DNA from 3 places in the Streptomyces sp. SYP-A7185 genome. Region 3 is predicted to be linked to each of the others. Evidence: riboswitches for the same ligand, from Rfam matches in the RefSeq annotation. Region 3 holds a riboswitch; each other region holds the start of a gene.

Region 1 (4,950 bases), 4.5 Mb from region 3:
AGCTCCAGAGCGGCAGGCTCTTCTACTCGGGTTCGAACGCGGGTTACGGCCCCGACGACGTCGGCCGCAAGCCCGGCACCTGGGACCTGGAGGAGAAGGGCAGCTGGAAGACGATTCCGGGCATGAGCGACCCGAACCTCCTGGAGACCTCCAACACGGTCGAACTGCCGCCCGCGCAGGACCAGAAGTACATGGTGGTCGGCGGCGGTGGTGTCGGCGAGTCCAAGAAGTCCAGCAAGAAGACCCGCATCGTCGACCTCCTGGCGGACGACCCGAAGTTCGTCGACGGCCCGGAGCTGGAGAAGGGCACCCGCTATCCGCAGGCCTCGACCCTGCCCGACGACACGGTCCTCATCTCCGGCGGCTCCGAGGACTACCGCGGCCGCGGTGACTCGAACATCAAGCAGGCGCGGATCTACGACGCCAAGACCGGCGCCATGCGGCGGGTCGCGGACCCCGAGGTCGGCCGCAACTACCACTCGGGCTCGATCCTGCTGCCCGACGGCCGCGTGATGTTCTTCGGCTCCGACTCGCTCTACGCCGACAAGGCCAACACCAAGCCCGGCGAGTTCGAGCAGCGCATCGAGATCTACACCCCGCCGTACCTCTACCAGGGCTCGCAGCCCACGCTGTCCGGCGGCCCCGAGGAGATCAAGCGGGGCGGTTCCGGGACCTTCAAGACCCAGCACGCCTCGTCCATCAAGACGGCCCGCCTGATCAGGCCGAGCGCGTCGACGCACGTCACCGACATCGACCAGACGTCGGTCGCCCTCGACCTGAAGAAGTCCGCGGGCGGCGTCACGGTGACGATCCCCAAGGAGCGGAGCCTGGTCGAGTCCGGCTGGTACATGCTCTTCGTGACGGACGATCAGGGCACACCGAGCAAGGCCCAGTGGGTCCACGTGCCGTAGGTTCGGGCCCCGTAGGGGCGCGGGGAACTGCGCGAGCAACCATAAAGAAAGCCGCAGTCGCAACTGCCGGAATCCCGGCACTTGCGACTGCGGCTTTTCGTGGGCTGAGCGCGCAGTTCCCCGCGCCCCTGACGGGGCGCTCCTACTGGGCCGCCTTCGCAAGCCCCGCTGCGTACTCGGGCCACCACTGACCGGCCTTGGGGCCGCCCCGACAAGTGCCGTCCGACTCGCCGGGCCGCTTGATCCAGAGGTACGCGTCGACGAGCGGGTCGTCCGTCTTGGTGGTCGGCGCCTCGCCGAGCGCGCGGCCCGGCGGGTTGCACCAGGGGTCCTTGCCCTTGGTGTACGGGCCGTTGCCGTTGCGCGCGGTGTCGATCACGAACGGCTTGCCGCCGATCTTCGCCGAGAGCTTCTTGCCGAACTCCGTGCTGGCCTCGGTGGTCTGGAAGTTCGAGACGTTGACCGAGAAGCCGTCGGCCTGCTCGACGCCCGACCACTTCAGGGGCTCCCAGAGCGAGTCCGGGTTCTTCCAGCCGGCGTTGCCCGCGTCCAGGTACACCTTGGTGTTCTTCAGGGACTTGAGCTTGCCGATGGCGCCCTTGAGGAGGTCGTAACGCTCCTCGTGGAACTGCTCGGGCGTGCAGTTGTCGACCATGTGGAGCACGGCGTCCGGCTCCAGGATGACCGTGGCCCTGCGGTCGCCGATGCCCGCGGCCACCTGGTCGATGAAGGCGCGGTACTCGTTGCCGTCCGCCGCGCCGCCTTGTGAGTACTGCCCGCAGTCGCGGTGCGGGATGTTGTAGAGGACCAGCAGGGCGTCCCTGTCGGCCTTCTGCGCGGCCTCGGTGAAGCCGCGCGCCTGGTCCTCCGCGTTCTCCGGGACGATCCATTCCGCGACGGGCTGCTCGGCGATCTTCCGGATCAGCCCGGCGTCGTCCTTCTTGCCGTCCTTCTCGTACGCGGCGACCTGCTTGGCCGCGTTCCCCTCCGGGTTGACCCAGTACGGGTCGGAACCCTTGGGCTGCTGCTTGACCGGCTGTCCCGAGGATTCCTCCTCGCCCGAGCCGTCATCGGAGGAGCACCCCGACAGCAGCAGCGCAGCCCCCGCAAACGCCGCCGCGGCCTGCAACCCCCTGACCGCGATCCGATGACCGCGGCCGGTGCCTTTGTGGTACATCCACTCCCCCTTGGGTGCACTGTCCGATTCTCAATCCTGACATACGCACACCCAGGCCACGAGGCCCGCCCGGCCGCGGCGGAGACCTGTAGGAGACCTGTTACAGCCCGGCCTTCGGGGGTAGACGCAGTGGGCGGGGCGGCTCTCACGGGGAGGAGACCATGCGGGATCGCACCTCTGAACTACGGCTGGCCCACGTCCTGGTGGAGACCTCGAACACCTTGGACGACGACTTCGACCCGGAGATCTATCTCGGCCGGGTCGCGGGCCACTGCGTGGAGCTCCTCGACGCCTCCGCGGCCGGGGTGATCTTCGACGGTGCCGGCTCCCCCGCGATCGCCACCGGCGGGCACCCCCGGGATCTCGCACTCGGCCTGCTTGGCGCCCAGCACAGCGGAGGGCCCTGCGTGGAGAGCCTCGGCACGGGGCTGCCCGTGCCGCCGGTGCGGCTCGCGGAGACCGAACCCGCCGAACGGTGGCCGGACTTCACCGCCCTGGCCCGGCGCCAGGGCATCGGCGTGACGTACGCCGTCCCGCTCCGGCTGCGCAAGGCGCTGCTCGGGGCGCTCAACATCTTCGTGCCCGACACCTCCCGGAACACGCACACCGAAGCCGAGGTGCGGCTCGCGCAGGCCATCGCCGACGCCACCGCGGTGGGTCTGCACAACCACCGTGCCTACACGCAGTATCGGACCCTCGCCACCCAGCTCCAGTCCGCCCTGACCAGCCGCGTACGCATCGAACAGGCCAAAGGCATACTCGCCGAACGCTGGCACACCGGCGTGGACGAGGCCTTCGACGTACTGCGGCGGTACGCGCGCAGAGAACGCCTGGTCATGGACCTGGTGGCCACGGAAGTGATCAAGGGATCGCTCGACGACGCGACGCTGCGCGGCGGTTGGTCCGAACCAGAGTGAAGGTCATCCCGGGAACCGGCACCACCTGCGGAGATCACGGAGAGGAAGCGGATCACGACTTGGCGTCAATCCACCCCTAGGCTCCGGCGCTCATCCGTTCTAGAGTCGAGACAACGGCCCAAGCCCCCGGCCTGATCGCCCATCCCGCAACAGCGGGGTTGGCCCTTGAACCTCCCGCGCCGGCGCCGGGTTACTCCCGCAGCTCGAGCGCGCGCGGTCGAGGACCAGCCCGGTCGACGGCTCCGGGGGGAGCGGGCCGCCGACCGGGCCTGGTTGAACGGATTCAGGCAGACAGCGGTTTCCACGGACAGGCTCCGGGACCGTTGACAGTGTCCATGCGCAAATGGGACTCTCCGGACGACAAGTCCATACATCGAGGCGACGGTTGACAGGAACCCGGTGCGACGCCGGGGCGGTCCCGCCACTGTGACCGGACGCCGCGAGGGTGTGCGGAAGCCAGGAACTGAGCCGTCGTACTCCTGCTTCGGGGCGTGGAACCCCAGAAGGAGGCGCTTCGACATGGCACTGCACACCGCGGCACCGCACACCGGCACGGCGACGGCTCAGGACGCCACGGCCCGCACCCGCGACTGGCTCGTCGCGTCGGCCGCGACCGTCATCGCGCTGATCGCGCTCTACGCCCTCTTCGTCGACAACGGCTCGCTGATCTCGGCGACCGGCAGCTACCTCCACGAGTTCGCCCACGACGGCCGGCACCTCTTCGGTGCGCCGTGCCACTGACCGGGGACGGACCCGGCGCCATGCCCACCGTGCCCTCGTCGTCGTCCTCACCCGTGCTGCCCCTGCTCGGCCGGGGGCTCGTGGCAGGCGGAGCGGCGGGCCTCGCGGCCGGTCTCTTCTCCCTGCTGCTCGCCGAGCCCCTGATGGACCGGGCGATCCGCGCCGAGGAGAGACGATCCGCCGTCCAGGAGCACGCGCGGCACCACGAGGAGTTGTTCACGCGGTCGACCCAGCACGCGGGTCTGGTGGTCACCACGCTCGTCGCCGGTCTCGCCGTCGGTGTCCTCTTCGCGGTGGCCTATGCCCTGGTGCACCGCCGCGATCCGTACGCCGCCCCGTGGCCGCGCGCCGTGGCGTTCGCGGCGGCGGCCTTCCTCGCGGTCTCGCTGCTGCCCGCCCTGCGCTACCCCGCGAACCCGCCGGGCGTCGGCGACGCGGACACGGTCGGCGACCGCCAGGCCTTGTGGTGCGCGGCCCTGGTGATCGGCGTCCTCGGCATGCTTCTGGTCCGGCAGGTGTACGTACGCCTGGCCACGCGGACCGATCCGGTGCGGCAGGCCGCGGCGGCCCTCACGACGGTCGCCGTCCTCGCCGTGCTCTTCCTGCTCCCGGACAACCCCGACCCGGTCCCGGTCGACGCGGTGCTCTTGTGGGACTTCCGCGTCCTGTCGATCGCCTCGCACGCCCTGCTGTGGGCCGTGTTCGCGGCGGTCTTCGGCGGCCTGGGCCTGCGGGCGGCCCGGGAAGGGGCCAGGGGCCGCGCCGCGGGCGCGAGGGCGGCGGGAGTGCCCTCGCGCCCCGGTGCGGCCCCTACGGCCCCACCCCGGTGAGGTAGGCGGACACCACCACGTTCGCCGAGTAGGTCTTGGTCGCCCGGTCGAAGGAGCCGCCGCACGTGATCAGGCGGAGCTCGGCGCGGCCCTCCTCGTGGGGGCCGTACGCCTTCTTCGCGTCGAAGCGGTCGCGGCTGATGACCTGGACGTCGTCCACGGTGAACTCGGCGACCGAGCCGTCGTCCCGGGACACCCGGACCTTCTCGCCGGGGCGCACCGCGCTGAGGTCGTAGAAGACCGCGGGGCGCGTCTCGGTGTCGACGTGGCCCACGAACAGGGACGTGCCCGCCGCTCCGGGGCGCGTCCCGCCGCCGTACCAGCCGACGGCGCCCGCCTGCTCGAAGGGCGGCGGATCGATCGCGCCGTCCTGG
Region 2 (4,950 bases), 4.5 Mb from region 3:
GGAGGGGCTCCGCCCGCTGCACCATTCCCGCAGAGATCACCCGCCCGGAATCCGACGAAGAGACGTTCGCCGTCCCGGAGCCCGACGTCCCCTGGATCACGCTCGTCCACAACGACCCGGTCAACTTGATGAGTTATGTGACCTATGTGTTCCAGTCCTACTTCGGGTACTCGAAGGAGAAGGCCACGAAGCTGATGATGGACGTGCACCACAAGGGCCGCGCGGTCGTCTCCACCGGCTCCCGCGAGGAGATGGAGCGCGACGTCCAGGCCATGCACGGATACGGGCTGTGGGCCACCCTCCAGCAGGACCGGAAGTAGCGACGCATCTGATGCCAGGACAATTCGAAGCCATCCCCGGGGGCGGCGCCGCCGTCGCGCTCGACGAGGTCGAGATCTCGATCATCCGCTCCCTCGCCGTGCAGCTCCTGGAGCTCATCGGCCCCGGCCCGGCCGAGGACGCCTCGGACGACCCCCTCGCGGAGCTGTTCGCCGAGGGCCCGAGCGAGCCGCCCGCCGACCCGGTCCTCCAGCGGCTGCTCCCGGACGCGTACGGCGGTCCCGGCAGCGAGGAAGGCGCCGCGGACGCCGACGAACTGCGCGCCTACTCCTCGGAGTTCAGGCGCTTCACCGAGAACGACCTGCGGGCCAAGAAGCGCGACGACGCCCTGGTCGTGATCCGCTCCCTCGACGCCCTGACGTCCATGGGTGAGGGCGGCGCCGTCCTGAAGCTGTCCCCCGACGAGTCGCGGCACTGGCTCGGCGCGCTCAACGACCTCCGGCTCGCGATCGGCGCCCGCCTGGAGGTGACCGACGAGGACGACACCGACGTGCTCTACCGGCTGCCGGACTCCGATCCGCGCAAGCCGATGGTGATGGCCTACCTCTGGCTCGGCGGTCTCCAGGAGACGCTGGTCGCCACCCTCATCGGTTAGAAGTCACACGGCTGCGGCCCGTACGGGCCGCAAAGTCGTTGCATGGGGCACCGGTTACCCTCCGTTCGCTCATCGGACGCTCAAATCCGGATAACGATCGTGTCACTTCAATGCCCGCCTTTGGCGTGGCAGGGGAATTTTGTCCGGTTCTTCTCGTGGTGTGGGCCACACGGGCCCCCTTCGATCACTGTTGCGACCGTGATAAATCTTCACGACCACTCGGTGACGCCACCCATGTCACCGGTGGCGCTCGGGCCGGCAGACCGCCGGTAGCACTCCATCCATATCCGGGGGGATCAGGACCTGATCCGTGGCCATCCGCAGCACGCGGGCACGGATCAGCGTGGAGAAAGGCGTCACCATGACCTCAGTGCAGGTCGAAGAGCATCACGACGGCAATGAGGCCGACGGAGCGGGCGGTTCGTCCGGTGCGTCAGGCGAGGGTTATCAGCGCGGGCTCGGTGCCCGGCAGATCCAGATGATCGCGATCGGCGGTGCCATCGGCACCGGCCTGTTCCTCGGCGCGGGCAAGGCCATTCACAAGGCCGGTCCGAGCCTCATCCTGGCGTACGCCATCGCCGGCCTCGTCATCTTCTTCATCATGCGCGCCCTGGGCGAGCTGCTCATGTACCGCGCCGTGTCGGGCTCCTTCTCGGAGTACGCACGTGAATTCATCGGCCCGTTCTTCGGGTACGTGACCGGCTGGACGTACTGGCTCTTCTGGGTCGTCACCGGCATCACGGAAGTCACGGCCGCGGCCCAGTACATGCAGTACTGGACCCATGACTCCATCCCTCAATGGGCCTACGCGCTGATCTTCACGGTCATCCTCTACGGCGCCAACCTGATCTCGGTGAAGCTCTTCGGCGAGCTCGAGTTCTGGTTCTCGATGGTCAAGGTCACCGCGATCATCGGCATGATCCTCATCTGCGCCGGCATCCTCACCATCGGCTTCTCCGACGCCGGTGACACCGCGTCCGTGAGCCACCTGTGGGACCAGGGCGGGTTCTTCCCCAACGGCATCGGCTCCACGCTGATGACGCTTCAGATCGTGATGTTCGCCTTCCTCGCCGTCGAGCTCGTCGGCGTCACCGCGGGCGAGTCCAAGGACCCCAAGACCGTCCTGCCCAAGGCCATCAACACCGTGCCGTGGCGCATCGCCGTCTTCTACGTCGGCGCGCTCATCATGATCCTCTCGGTCGTGCCGTGGACGGAGTTCGTGCCGGGCGTCTCGCCGTTCGTCGCCGCCTTCGACAAGATGGGCCTCGGCGTCGGCGCCGCGATCGTCAACTTCGTCGTCCTGACGGCCGCGCTCTCCTCCTGCAACTCCGGCATGTACTCCACCGGCCGCATGCTGCGCGACCTGGCGCTCAACGGCCAGGGCCCGAAGTTCTTCACCAAGCTCACGAAGAACGGCCTGCCGCTGGTCGGCACGACCTTCTCGGCCGCGCTGATGCTGGTCGGCGTCTGGATCAACTACCAGTGGCCGGGCGAGGCGTTCAACTACGTCGTCTCCTTCGCGACCATCTCCGGCATGTGGGCCTGGATCATGATCCTGGTCTGCCAGATCAAGTACCGCCGCAAGGCCGACCGCGGCGAGCTGCCGCAGTCCACCTTCCGGGCGCCGGGCGCCCCGTACACGAGCTGGTTCGCGCTCGCCTTCATCGCGATGGTCATCGTGATGATGGGCATCGACAAGGACGCGCGGATCTCGCTCTACGCGGCTCCGGTGTGGGCCCTGATCCTGGGCGTCGGCTACCTGGTCATGCAGAAGCGCGACACGGGGGCGACGGACGGCGGCCAGGCCGGTCCGAAGGACTCCGTGAAGTCCTGATCACCGCCTGATCCCAGAATGTGGGCCGGTCCGTACCACTCTTCGGTACGGACCGGCCCTTCTGCTTATCCTGGCTGCCATGCTGACCCTGACCCAGGCCCTCCACGACCAGATCGTCGCGCACGCGCGCCAGGACCACCCCGACGAGGCCTGCGGCGTGGTCGCGGGCCCCGAGGGCACGGGCCGCCCCGAGCGCTTCATCCCGATGCTGAACGCGGCCCGCTCGCCCACGTTCTACGAGTTCGACTCGGGTGACCTGCTCAAGCTCTACCGCGAGATGGACGACCGCGACGAGGAGCCGGTGATCGTCTACCACTCGCACACGGCGACCGAGGCCTACCCCTCGCGCACGGACATCACGTACGCCAACGAGCCGGGCGCCCACTACGTCCTGGTCTCCACGGCCGACACCGACGGCGCGGGCGAGTTCCAGTTCCGCTCCTTCCGGATCGTGGACGGCGAGGTCACCGAAGAAGAGGTGAAGGTCGTCCAGGCATACTGAGCTTCACCTTTGAGGCGGCAGGACCCAGGAAGCCGGTGCGAATCCGGCACGGTCCCGCCACTGTGACCCCACCCCTCGCGGGCGGGGCAGTCAGGAACTGACCTGCCGCCTTCTCTCCCACGACGCAGGGGACGCGGAAATCCCCTGGAGGAGGCAGCTCAGCCATGTCCCGCCCTCTGCGCGCGCACCTGCGCGTCCTCGCGGCCGCCGCCCTGCTGGCCCCGCTCGCCGCCTGCTCGTCCGCCGGGGACCCGGCCGCGGACAAGCCCGCGGCGAAGGCCCCCGGATTCCCGTACACCGTCAAGAACTGCGGCGTGCGGACGACGTACGAAGCACCCCCGAAGCGCGCCGTGACGATGAACCAGCACGCGACGGAGGTGCTGCTGGAGCTGGGCCTGAAGGACCGCATCGCGGGCACGGCCTACCTGGACGACAAGGTCCTGCCGAAGTACGCGAAGGCGTACGCCGACACCCCCGTCCTCGCCAAGGAGTACCCCTCGTACGAGAAGCTCCTGGCCGCGAACCCCGACTTCGTCTACGGCGGCTACGCCAGCGCCTTCCTCGCGGGCGAGGGCCGCAGCCGCGGCGCCCTGGCCAAGTCCGGCGTCGAGAGCCGCCTGAACGTCGAGGGCTGCGCGAAGAAGCCCGTGTCGATGGACGACGTCTACCGCGAGGTCCGCGAGGTCGGAGCCACGTTCGGGGTCCGGGCGCGGGCGGACGCGTGGGTGGCCGCGGCGCGGCGCGAGCTGGCGGACACCGCGCAGAAGGCCGGGAAGAAGGGCGGCGAGCCCGTCCCCGTCTTCGTCTACGACAGCGGCGACAAGACCGCGTTCACGGCCGGCGGCCGGGGCATCGGCAACGACATCGTCGAGCGGGCGGGCGGCCGCAACGTCTTCGCCGACCTGGACAAGTCCTTCGGCGACGCGTCCTGGGAGGCGGTCGTCGACCGCAAGCCCGAGGTCATCGTGATCCTCGACTACGGCGGCACGACGGTCGCCCAGAAGAAGAAGCGCCTCCTGGAGGACCCGGTCCTCGCGGACGTCCCCGCCGTCAAGAACGAGCGCTTCGCGGTCCTGCCGCTGTCGGACGCGGTCGTGGGGGTGAGGGCACCGGGCGCGGTGGGGAAGCTGGCGGAGCAGCTGTGAAGGGGCTTCTCCTCCCGGGCAGCGGGCGGCCCCGGCCTTCCCGGTGGTCGCGGGATCCTCGGCGGTCGCGGCCTCCCAGGTGGTCGCGGGATCCCGCCGGGGCCGCACCGGCCCGCGGGCGACGACTCGCCTACGCGACGGTCGTCACGGCACTCTGCGCCGCGCTCGCGGCAGCGGTCGTCGCGGGCCTCGCGCTCGGCTCCGTCCGCATCCCCGCCGCCGACGTCCTGGAGATCCTGTCGGGCAGGGCGCAGCCCTCCCCGTTCCGCACCATCGTGCTGGACGTCCGCCTGCCCAGGGTCCTGCTCGGCGCGGCCGTGGGCGCCGGGCTCGCGGTCATCGGCACGGTCCTCCAGGCCCTGGTCAGAAACCCCCTGGCCGACCCCTTCCTGCTCGGGGTCTCCTCCGGGGCCTCGGCCGGAGCCGTCGCCGTCATCGTGCTCGGCAGCGTCTTCGGCCTGGGCGCGGGGCTCGCCACCACCGTCACCCTCCCGGCCGCGGCCTTCGCGGGCGCCCTGCTCTCCCTGCTCGCCGT
Region 3 (4,950 bases):
GGTTCGGCGGCGTGGTCCCCGAGATCGCCGCACGGGCGCATCTGCACTCCTTCACGCCGGTCGTGCGGCACGCCCTCGACCAGGCGGGCCTGCGGCTGTCCGACATCGGCGCGGTGGCGGTCACCACGGGCCCGGGCCTCGCCGGAGCGCTCCAGGTCGGCCTCGCGGGAGCGAAAACCCTGGCGTACACGCTCGGTGTGCCGCTGTACGGGGTGCATCACCTGGCCGGGCACGTCGCGGCCGACACGTTGGAGCACGGCCCGCTGCCCGATCCCTGCGTGGTGCTGGTCGTCTCCGGCGGGCACACCTCCCTGCTGCTCGTCCGCGACCTGGCCCGCGATCCGATCGTGCACCTGGGCGACACCCTGGACGACGCGGCAGGCGAGTGCTTCGACAAGGTCGCCCGCGTCTTCGGCCTGCCTTACCCGGGCGGCCCCGCCGTCGACCGCGCGGCCCGCGGCGGCGATCCGCGCGCGGTGGCCTTCCCCCGCCCGCTCACCGGGCCGGGGGACGACCCCTACGCCTTCTCCTTCTCCGGGCTCAAGACCGCCGCCGCGCGCTGGGCCGAGGGGCACGCGGGACGCGAACTGCCGGTGGCCGACGGCGCTGCCTCGCTCCAGGAGGCCGTCGCGGACGTCCTGACCCGCAAGGCCCTTGCCGCCTGCCGGGACCACGGCGTCGCCACCCTCGTCGTGGTCGGCGGGGTCGCCGCGAACTCACGGGTGCGATCGCTAGCCGAGGAGCGGTGCGCGGCGGCCGGCGTGCGGCTGCGCGTCCCGCCGATGACCCTGTGCACGGACAACGGCGCGATGATCGCCGCCGTCGGTGACCTGCTCGTACGGGCCGGGGCCGAACCCGCCCCGTGGGACGTGTCGATCGACCCGTCCGCCACCTTGGAGTACGCGGCCCTGCGGCCGGTGGCCGCGGCGGCGAAGGCCGCCTGATGGCGACGGTCGTCCGGTCCCTGCGGGGCGAGCAACTGCTCGCGCACACCGCCGCCTTGCGCACGGTCTACGCCGAAGCCTTCCGCCTGCCGCCCTGGCACGAGGACGAGGAGCGGGTGGCGGCGTTCTTGGTCCGGCTCCGGGACGACGTGCGGCGCCCCGGGTTCACCGCGGCGCTCGCCCTGGAGGGGACGGACGTCACCGGGTTCGCCACCGGCTGGACCACCCCCGACCCCTTTCCCGCCGGCCGCTGCTACCCCCAGGCGGCGGCCGGACTGGGCCCCGGGCGCGCCCGGTCATGGCTGTGCGGGGCCCGGGAGATAGACGAACTGGCCGTACGCCCCACCGCGCAGGGCACCGGAACCGGGGCGGCCCTGCTGGCCGCGATGGCCTCCGACGCGCCCGACGGCCGGGTCTGGCTGCTGACGTCGGTCCGTTCGCCCCAGGCCATGCGCTTCTACGACCGCCAGGGCTGGACCCAGGCGACGCATCCCTCCCCCGACGGCAAGGGCCTCGTCGTCTTCCTCGGACCGCGCCATCCCGCGCGGACGCTCGCGGTGACCGGCGGCGGACAGGATGCGGCCGCCCGGGCGGCGAGGGGCGTGCCGGGCGCGCACCTGCCGACGCACGGGGGCTGACCAGGGGCGTACGCCCCCGGCCGGATGCGCCCGCGCGTGCCACAGGTGGAGCGGCCCACAAGTTGTCAGGAAACTCGGATGCGCACTAGGGTCACCACGCCTTGGTGCTCGGGAAATCCGGTGTGATGCCGGTGCGGCCCTCGCCACTGTGATCGGGAAGTCCGGCTCCAGCCCTCGCGGCAGCCACTGGGTGCTCACGCACCCGGGAAGGCGGAGTCCGGTCGGTACGACCCGTCAGCCAGGAGACCGGCCAAGGCGCGTTGTCCATCCACGAGGTGCTGGAGAGGGTCTGCTTAGCCATGCACATAGCCGAGGGTTTCCTCCCCCCGGCGCACGCGATCGCCTGGGGTGTCGCGTCAGCGCCGTTCGTCGTCCACGGAGTCCGCTCCCTCACCCGTGAAGTCAAGGAACACCCGGAGAGCACTCTGCTCCTGGGTGCCTCCGGAGCCTTCACTTTTGTCCTTTCCGCGCTGAAGATCCCCTCCGTCACGGGCAGTTGCTCGCACCCGACGGGCACGGGGCTCGGCGCGATCCTGTTCCGGCCGCCGATCATGGCCGTGCTCGGCACGATCACCCTGCTGTTCCAGGCGCTGCTGCTCGCCCACGGCGGGCTCACCACGCTCGGCGCCAACGTCTTCTCCATGGCGATCGTCGGACCCTGGGCGGGGTACGCCGTCTACCGCCTCCTGAAGCGGTTCGACGTGCCGCTCATGGTCGCCGTGTTCTTCGGCGCGTTCGTCGCCGACCTGTCCACGTACTGCGTCACCAGCGTCCAGCTCGCCCTGGCGTTCCCGGATCCCGGCAGCGGGTTCATCGGCGCGCTCGGCAAGTTCGGCGGCATCTTCGCCGTCACGCAGATCCCCCTCGCGGTCAGCGAGGGCCTGCTCACCGTCCTGGTGATGCGCCTGCTCGTGCAGTCGAGCAAGGGCGAGCTCACGCGGCTCGGCGTCCTGCTCCAGGGCAAGAAGACGGACCCGAAGCAGGACACGGACACCAAGACGGAGACGGGGGCCAGCGCCTGATGAGCCGGAACGCGAAGATCAACACTCTGCTCCTCCTCATCGTCGCCGCGCTCGCGGTGCTGCCGCTGGCGCTCGGCCTCGGCGACGACGAGAAAGAGCCGTTCACCGGGGCCGACGCCCAGGCCGAGACCGCCATCACCGAGATCAAGCCCGACTACGAGCCGTGGTTCTCGCCGCTGTACGAACCCCCCTCCGGGGAGGTCGAGTCGGCGCTCTTCGCCCTTCAGGCGGCACTGGGCGCCGGCGTCCTCGCGTACTACTTCGGTCTGCGCAAGGGGCGCCGCCAGGGCGCGGAGATCGCACGGGCCGAGCAGGGCCCCGCGGAGCAGACGCTCACGGGAACCGCCCCCGCGCAGAAGGCCTCCGCGGGGGAGAGCACCCGGGCCGACGCCGAACAGGTCTGACCCGGCGTGCTGCCCATCGACGCGGCGGCGCACAGCAATCGCTGGCGCCGCCGCCACCCCGTGGACAAAGCTGTGCTCGGGCTCGGCCTCACCGCCCTGGCCGTCTCCCTGCCGCCCTGGCCCGGCGCGGCCCTCGTCCTGGTCGCCGCCCTGGCCGTGCTGCTCGGTCCCGCCGGTGTGCCGCCCGGCAAACTGTGGCGCGCCTACCGCGTACCGCTCGGCTTCTGCGTCACCGGCGCCCTGACCCTGATCGTCCAACTCGGCGGCCCCGACGGGTTCGTCACGCTCGCCGACGGCGGCCCCGCACGGGCCGGCGGTCTGCTCCTGCGCACCTCGGCGGCCTCGCTCGGCGTCCTGCTGTTCGCCTTCACCACCCCCATGTCGGACCTGCTGCCCCGTCTGGTGAGAGCCGGGGTGCCCGCGCCGGTGGTCGACGTGGCCCTGGTCATGTACCGGATGAGCTTCCTGCTCCTGGACTCCATGAGCCGCATCCGGCAGGCGCAGGCCGCGCGCCTGGGCCACACCACGCGGGCCGCCACCTGGCGTTCCCTCGGCGGGCTCGGGGCCACCGCGTTCGTGCGGGCCTTCGACCGGGCGACGCGGCTCCAGGCCGGGCTCGCCGGCCGCGGGTACGACGGCACCCTGCGGGTGCTCGTGCCCGAGGCCCGGATCTCCCGGCGCTTCGTGGCCGTGAGCGCGGTCCTCCTCCTGGGCCTCGCGGCCCTCACCCTCGTACTGAAACGGCTACTTCCATGAAGGCTTCCTCCCCGGGCGAGCCGGGCGCGGCCCCCGAGCCGGGCGGCTCCCTGGTCGCTCTGCGCGCCGCCTCCTACGCCTACGAGGACGGGCCCACCGTGCTCAGCGGCCTGGACTTCGACGTCACCGAGGGGCGTGCCCTCGCGCTGCTCGGGCGCAACGGCAGCGGCAAGACCACCCTGATGCGGCTGCTGAGCGGCGGACTGCGGCCCGACCGGGGCGCATTGAGCGTCGGGGGAGTCCCCGTCACGTACGACCGCAAGGGACTCACCCGGCTGCGGACCACCGTGCAGCTGGTCGTCCAGGACCCGGACGACCAGCTGTTCGCCGCCTCGGTCGAACAGGACGTGTCCTTCGGGCCGCTGAACCTGGGGCTGCCGGACGCCGAGGTGCGGGCCCGGGTCGCCGAGGCCCTCACCGCGCTGGACATCGGCGCCCTGGCGGACCGCCCCACCCATCTGCTCTCCTACGGCCAGCGCAAACGGACGGCCATCGCGGGCGCCGTGGCGATGCGCCCCCGCGTCCTGATCCTCGACGAGCCGACCGCCGGACTCGACCCCGACGGGCAGGAGCGCCTCCTGGCGACCCTGCAAGGACTGCGGGACGCCGGGACGACCGTGGTGATGGCCACGCACGACGTGGATTTGGCCCTGCGCTGGGCCGACGACGCGGCGCTGCTCACGCCCTCCGGGGTGCGCACCGGACCGGTCGCGCGGATGCTCGCCCACCGGGACCTCCTGGGGCAGGCGGGCCTGCGCCTGCCGTGGGGGATCGCCGTCACGGAGCTGCTGCGCACGAAGGGCCTGCTGACCGGGGCGGGCGTCGGGCCGCGCACGCCGGAGGAGTTGGCGGCCCTGCTGGCCCCCGCGGTGCCCGGCGCGTCAGGGGGCTGAGCCGAACGCCGCCTTGCGCGGCGGCGTTCCGCCCCGGATCAGGCCCCCTTCGTCCTCAGCCGAACCGCAGGATGCGCGGGGCGAAGGTGCCCTCGGGCCCTGCGGCGCGGCCGACCGACCAGACCGTGTCCGTGCCCGGCACCGGCGCGAGCCGCTGGAAGGAGGAGTCGCCCTCCCCGGCCACCGCCGGTTCGTCGTACGCGGTGAACGACTGGCCGTTCCAGGAGAGGAAATCCGGTCCAGGAACGAGCGGCGGAGTGCTGCCCGGCGGCCCCCACTTCAAGGAGCGGGCC

Evidence for each region. A riboswitch is a leader RNA that binds a small molecule or an ion and turns the genes downstream of it on or off. The one in region 3 is predicted to bind cobalamin.
Region 1: linked by a shared signal. The riboswitch ahead of QBL25_RS16960 (CbtB-domain containing protein) and the one ahead of QBL25_RS36710 (energy-coupling factor ABC transporter permease) in region 3 are both predicted to bind cobalamin.
Region 2: linked by a shared signal. The riboswitch ahead of QBL25_RS17275 (ABC transporter substrate-binding protein) and the one ahead of QBL25_RS36710 (energy-coupling factor ABC transporter permease) in region 3 are both predicted to bind cobalamin.

What each region holds. Positions count from the first base shown of each region.
Region 1 is NZ_CP122310.1:3,875,960-3,880,909, forward strand. Features, by position in the region: gene QBL25_RS16945 (galactose oxidase-like domain-containing protein) at 1-911, shown strand, start outside; gene QBL25_RS16950 (glycoside hydrolase family 6 protein) at 1,054-2,088, opposite strand; gene QBL25_RS16955 (GAF and ANTAR domain-containing protein) at 2,250-3,005, shown strand; cobalamin riboswitch at 3,371-3,493, shown strand; gene QBL25_RS16960 (CbtB-domain containing protein) at 3,525-3,746, shown strand; gene QBL25_RS16965 (CbtA family protein) at 3,767-4,576, shown strand; gene QBL25_RS16970 (class F sortase) at 4,557-4,950, opposite strand, start outside.
Region 2 is NZ_CP122310.1:3,942,336-3,947,285, reverse strand. Features, by position in the region: gene clpS (ATP-dependent Clp protease adapter ClpS) at 1-320, shown strand, start outside; gene QBL25_RS17290 (DUF2017 domain-containing protein) at 332-934, shown strand; gene QBL25_RS17285 (amino acid permease) at 1,296-2,768, shown strand; gene QBL25_RS17280 (M67 family metallopeptidase) at 2,848-3,270, shown strand; cobalamin riboswitch at 3,234-3,391, shown strand; gene QBL25_RS17275 (ABC transporter substrate-binding protein) at 3,435-4,415, shown strand; gene QBL25_RS17270 (FecCD family ABC transporter permease) at 4,412-4,950, shown strand, end outside.
Region 3 is NZ_CP122310.1:8,405,647-8,410,596, forward strand. Features, by position in the region: gene tsaD (tRNA (adenosine(37)-N6)-threonylcarbamoyltransferase complex transferase subunit TsaD) at 1-944, shown strand, start outside; gene QBL25_RS36705 (GNAT family N-acetyltransferase) at 944-1,582, shown strand; cobalamin riboswitch at 1,668-1,852, shown strand; gene QBL25_RS36710 (energy-coupling factor ABC transporter permease) at 1,882-2,604, shown strand; gene QBL25_RS36715 (energy-coupling factor ABC transporter substrate-binding protein) at 2,604-3,008, shown strand; gene cbiQ (cobalt ECF transporter T component CbiQ) at 3,015-3,764, shown strand; gene QBL25_RS36725 (energy-coupling factor ABC transporter ATP-binding protein) at 3,761-4,657, shown strand; gene QBL25_RS36730 (hypothetical protein) at 4,713-4,950, opposite strand, start outside.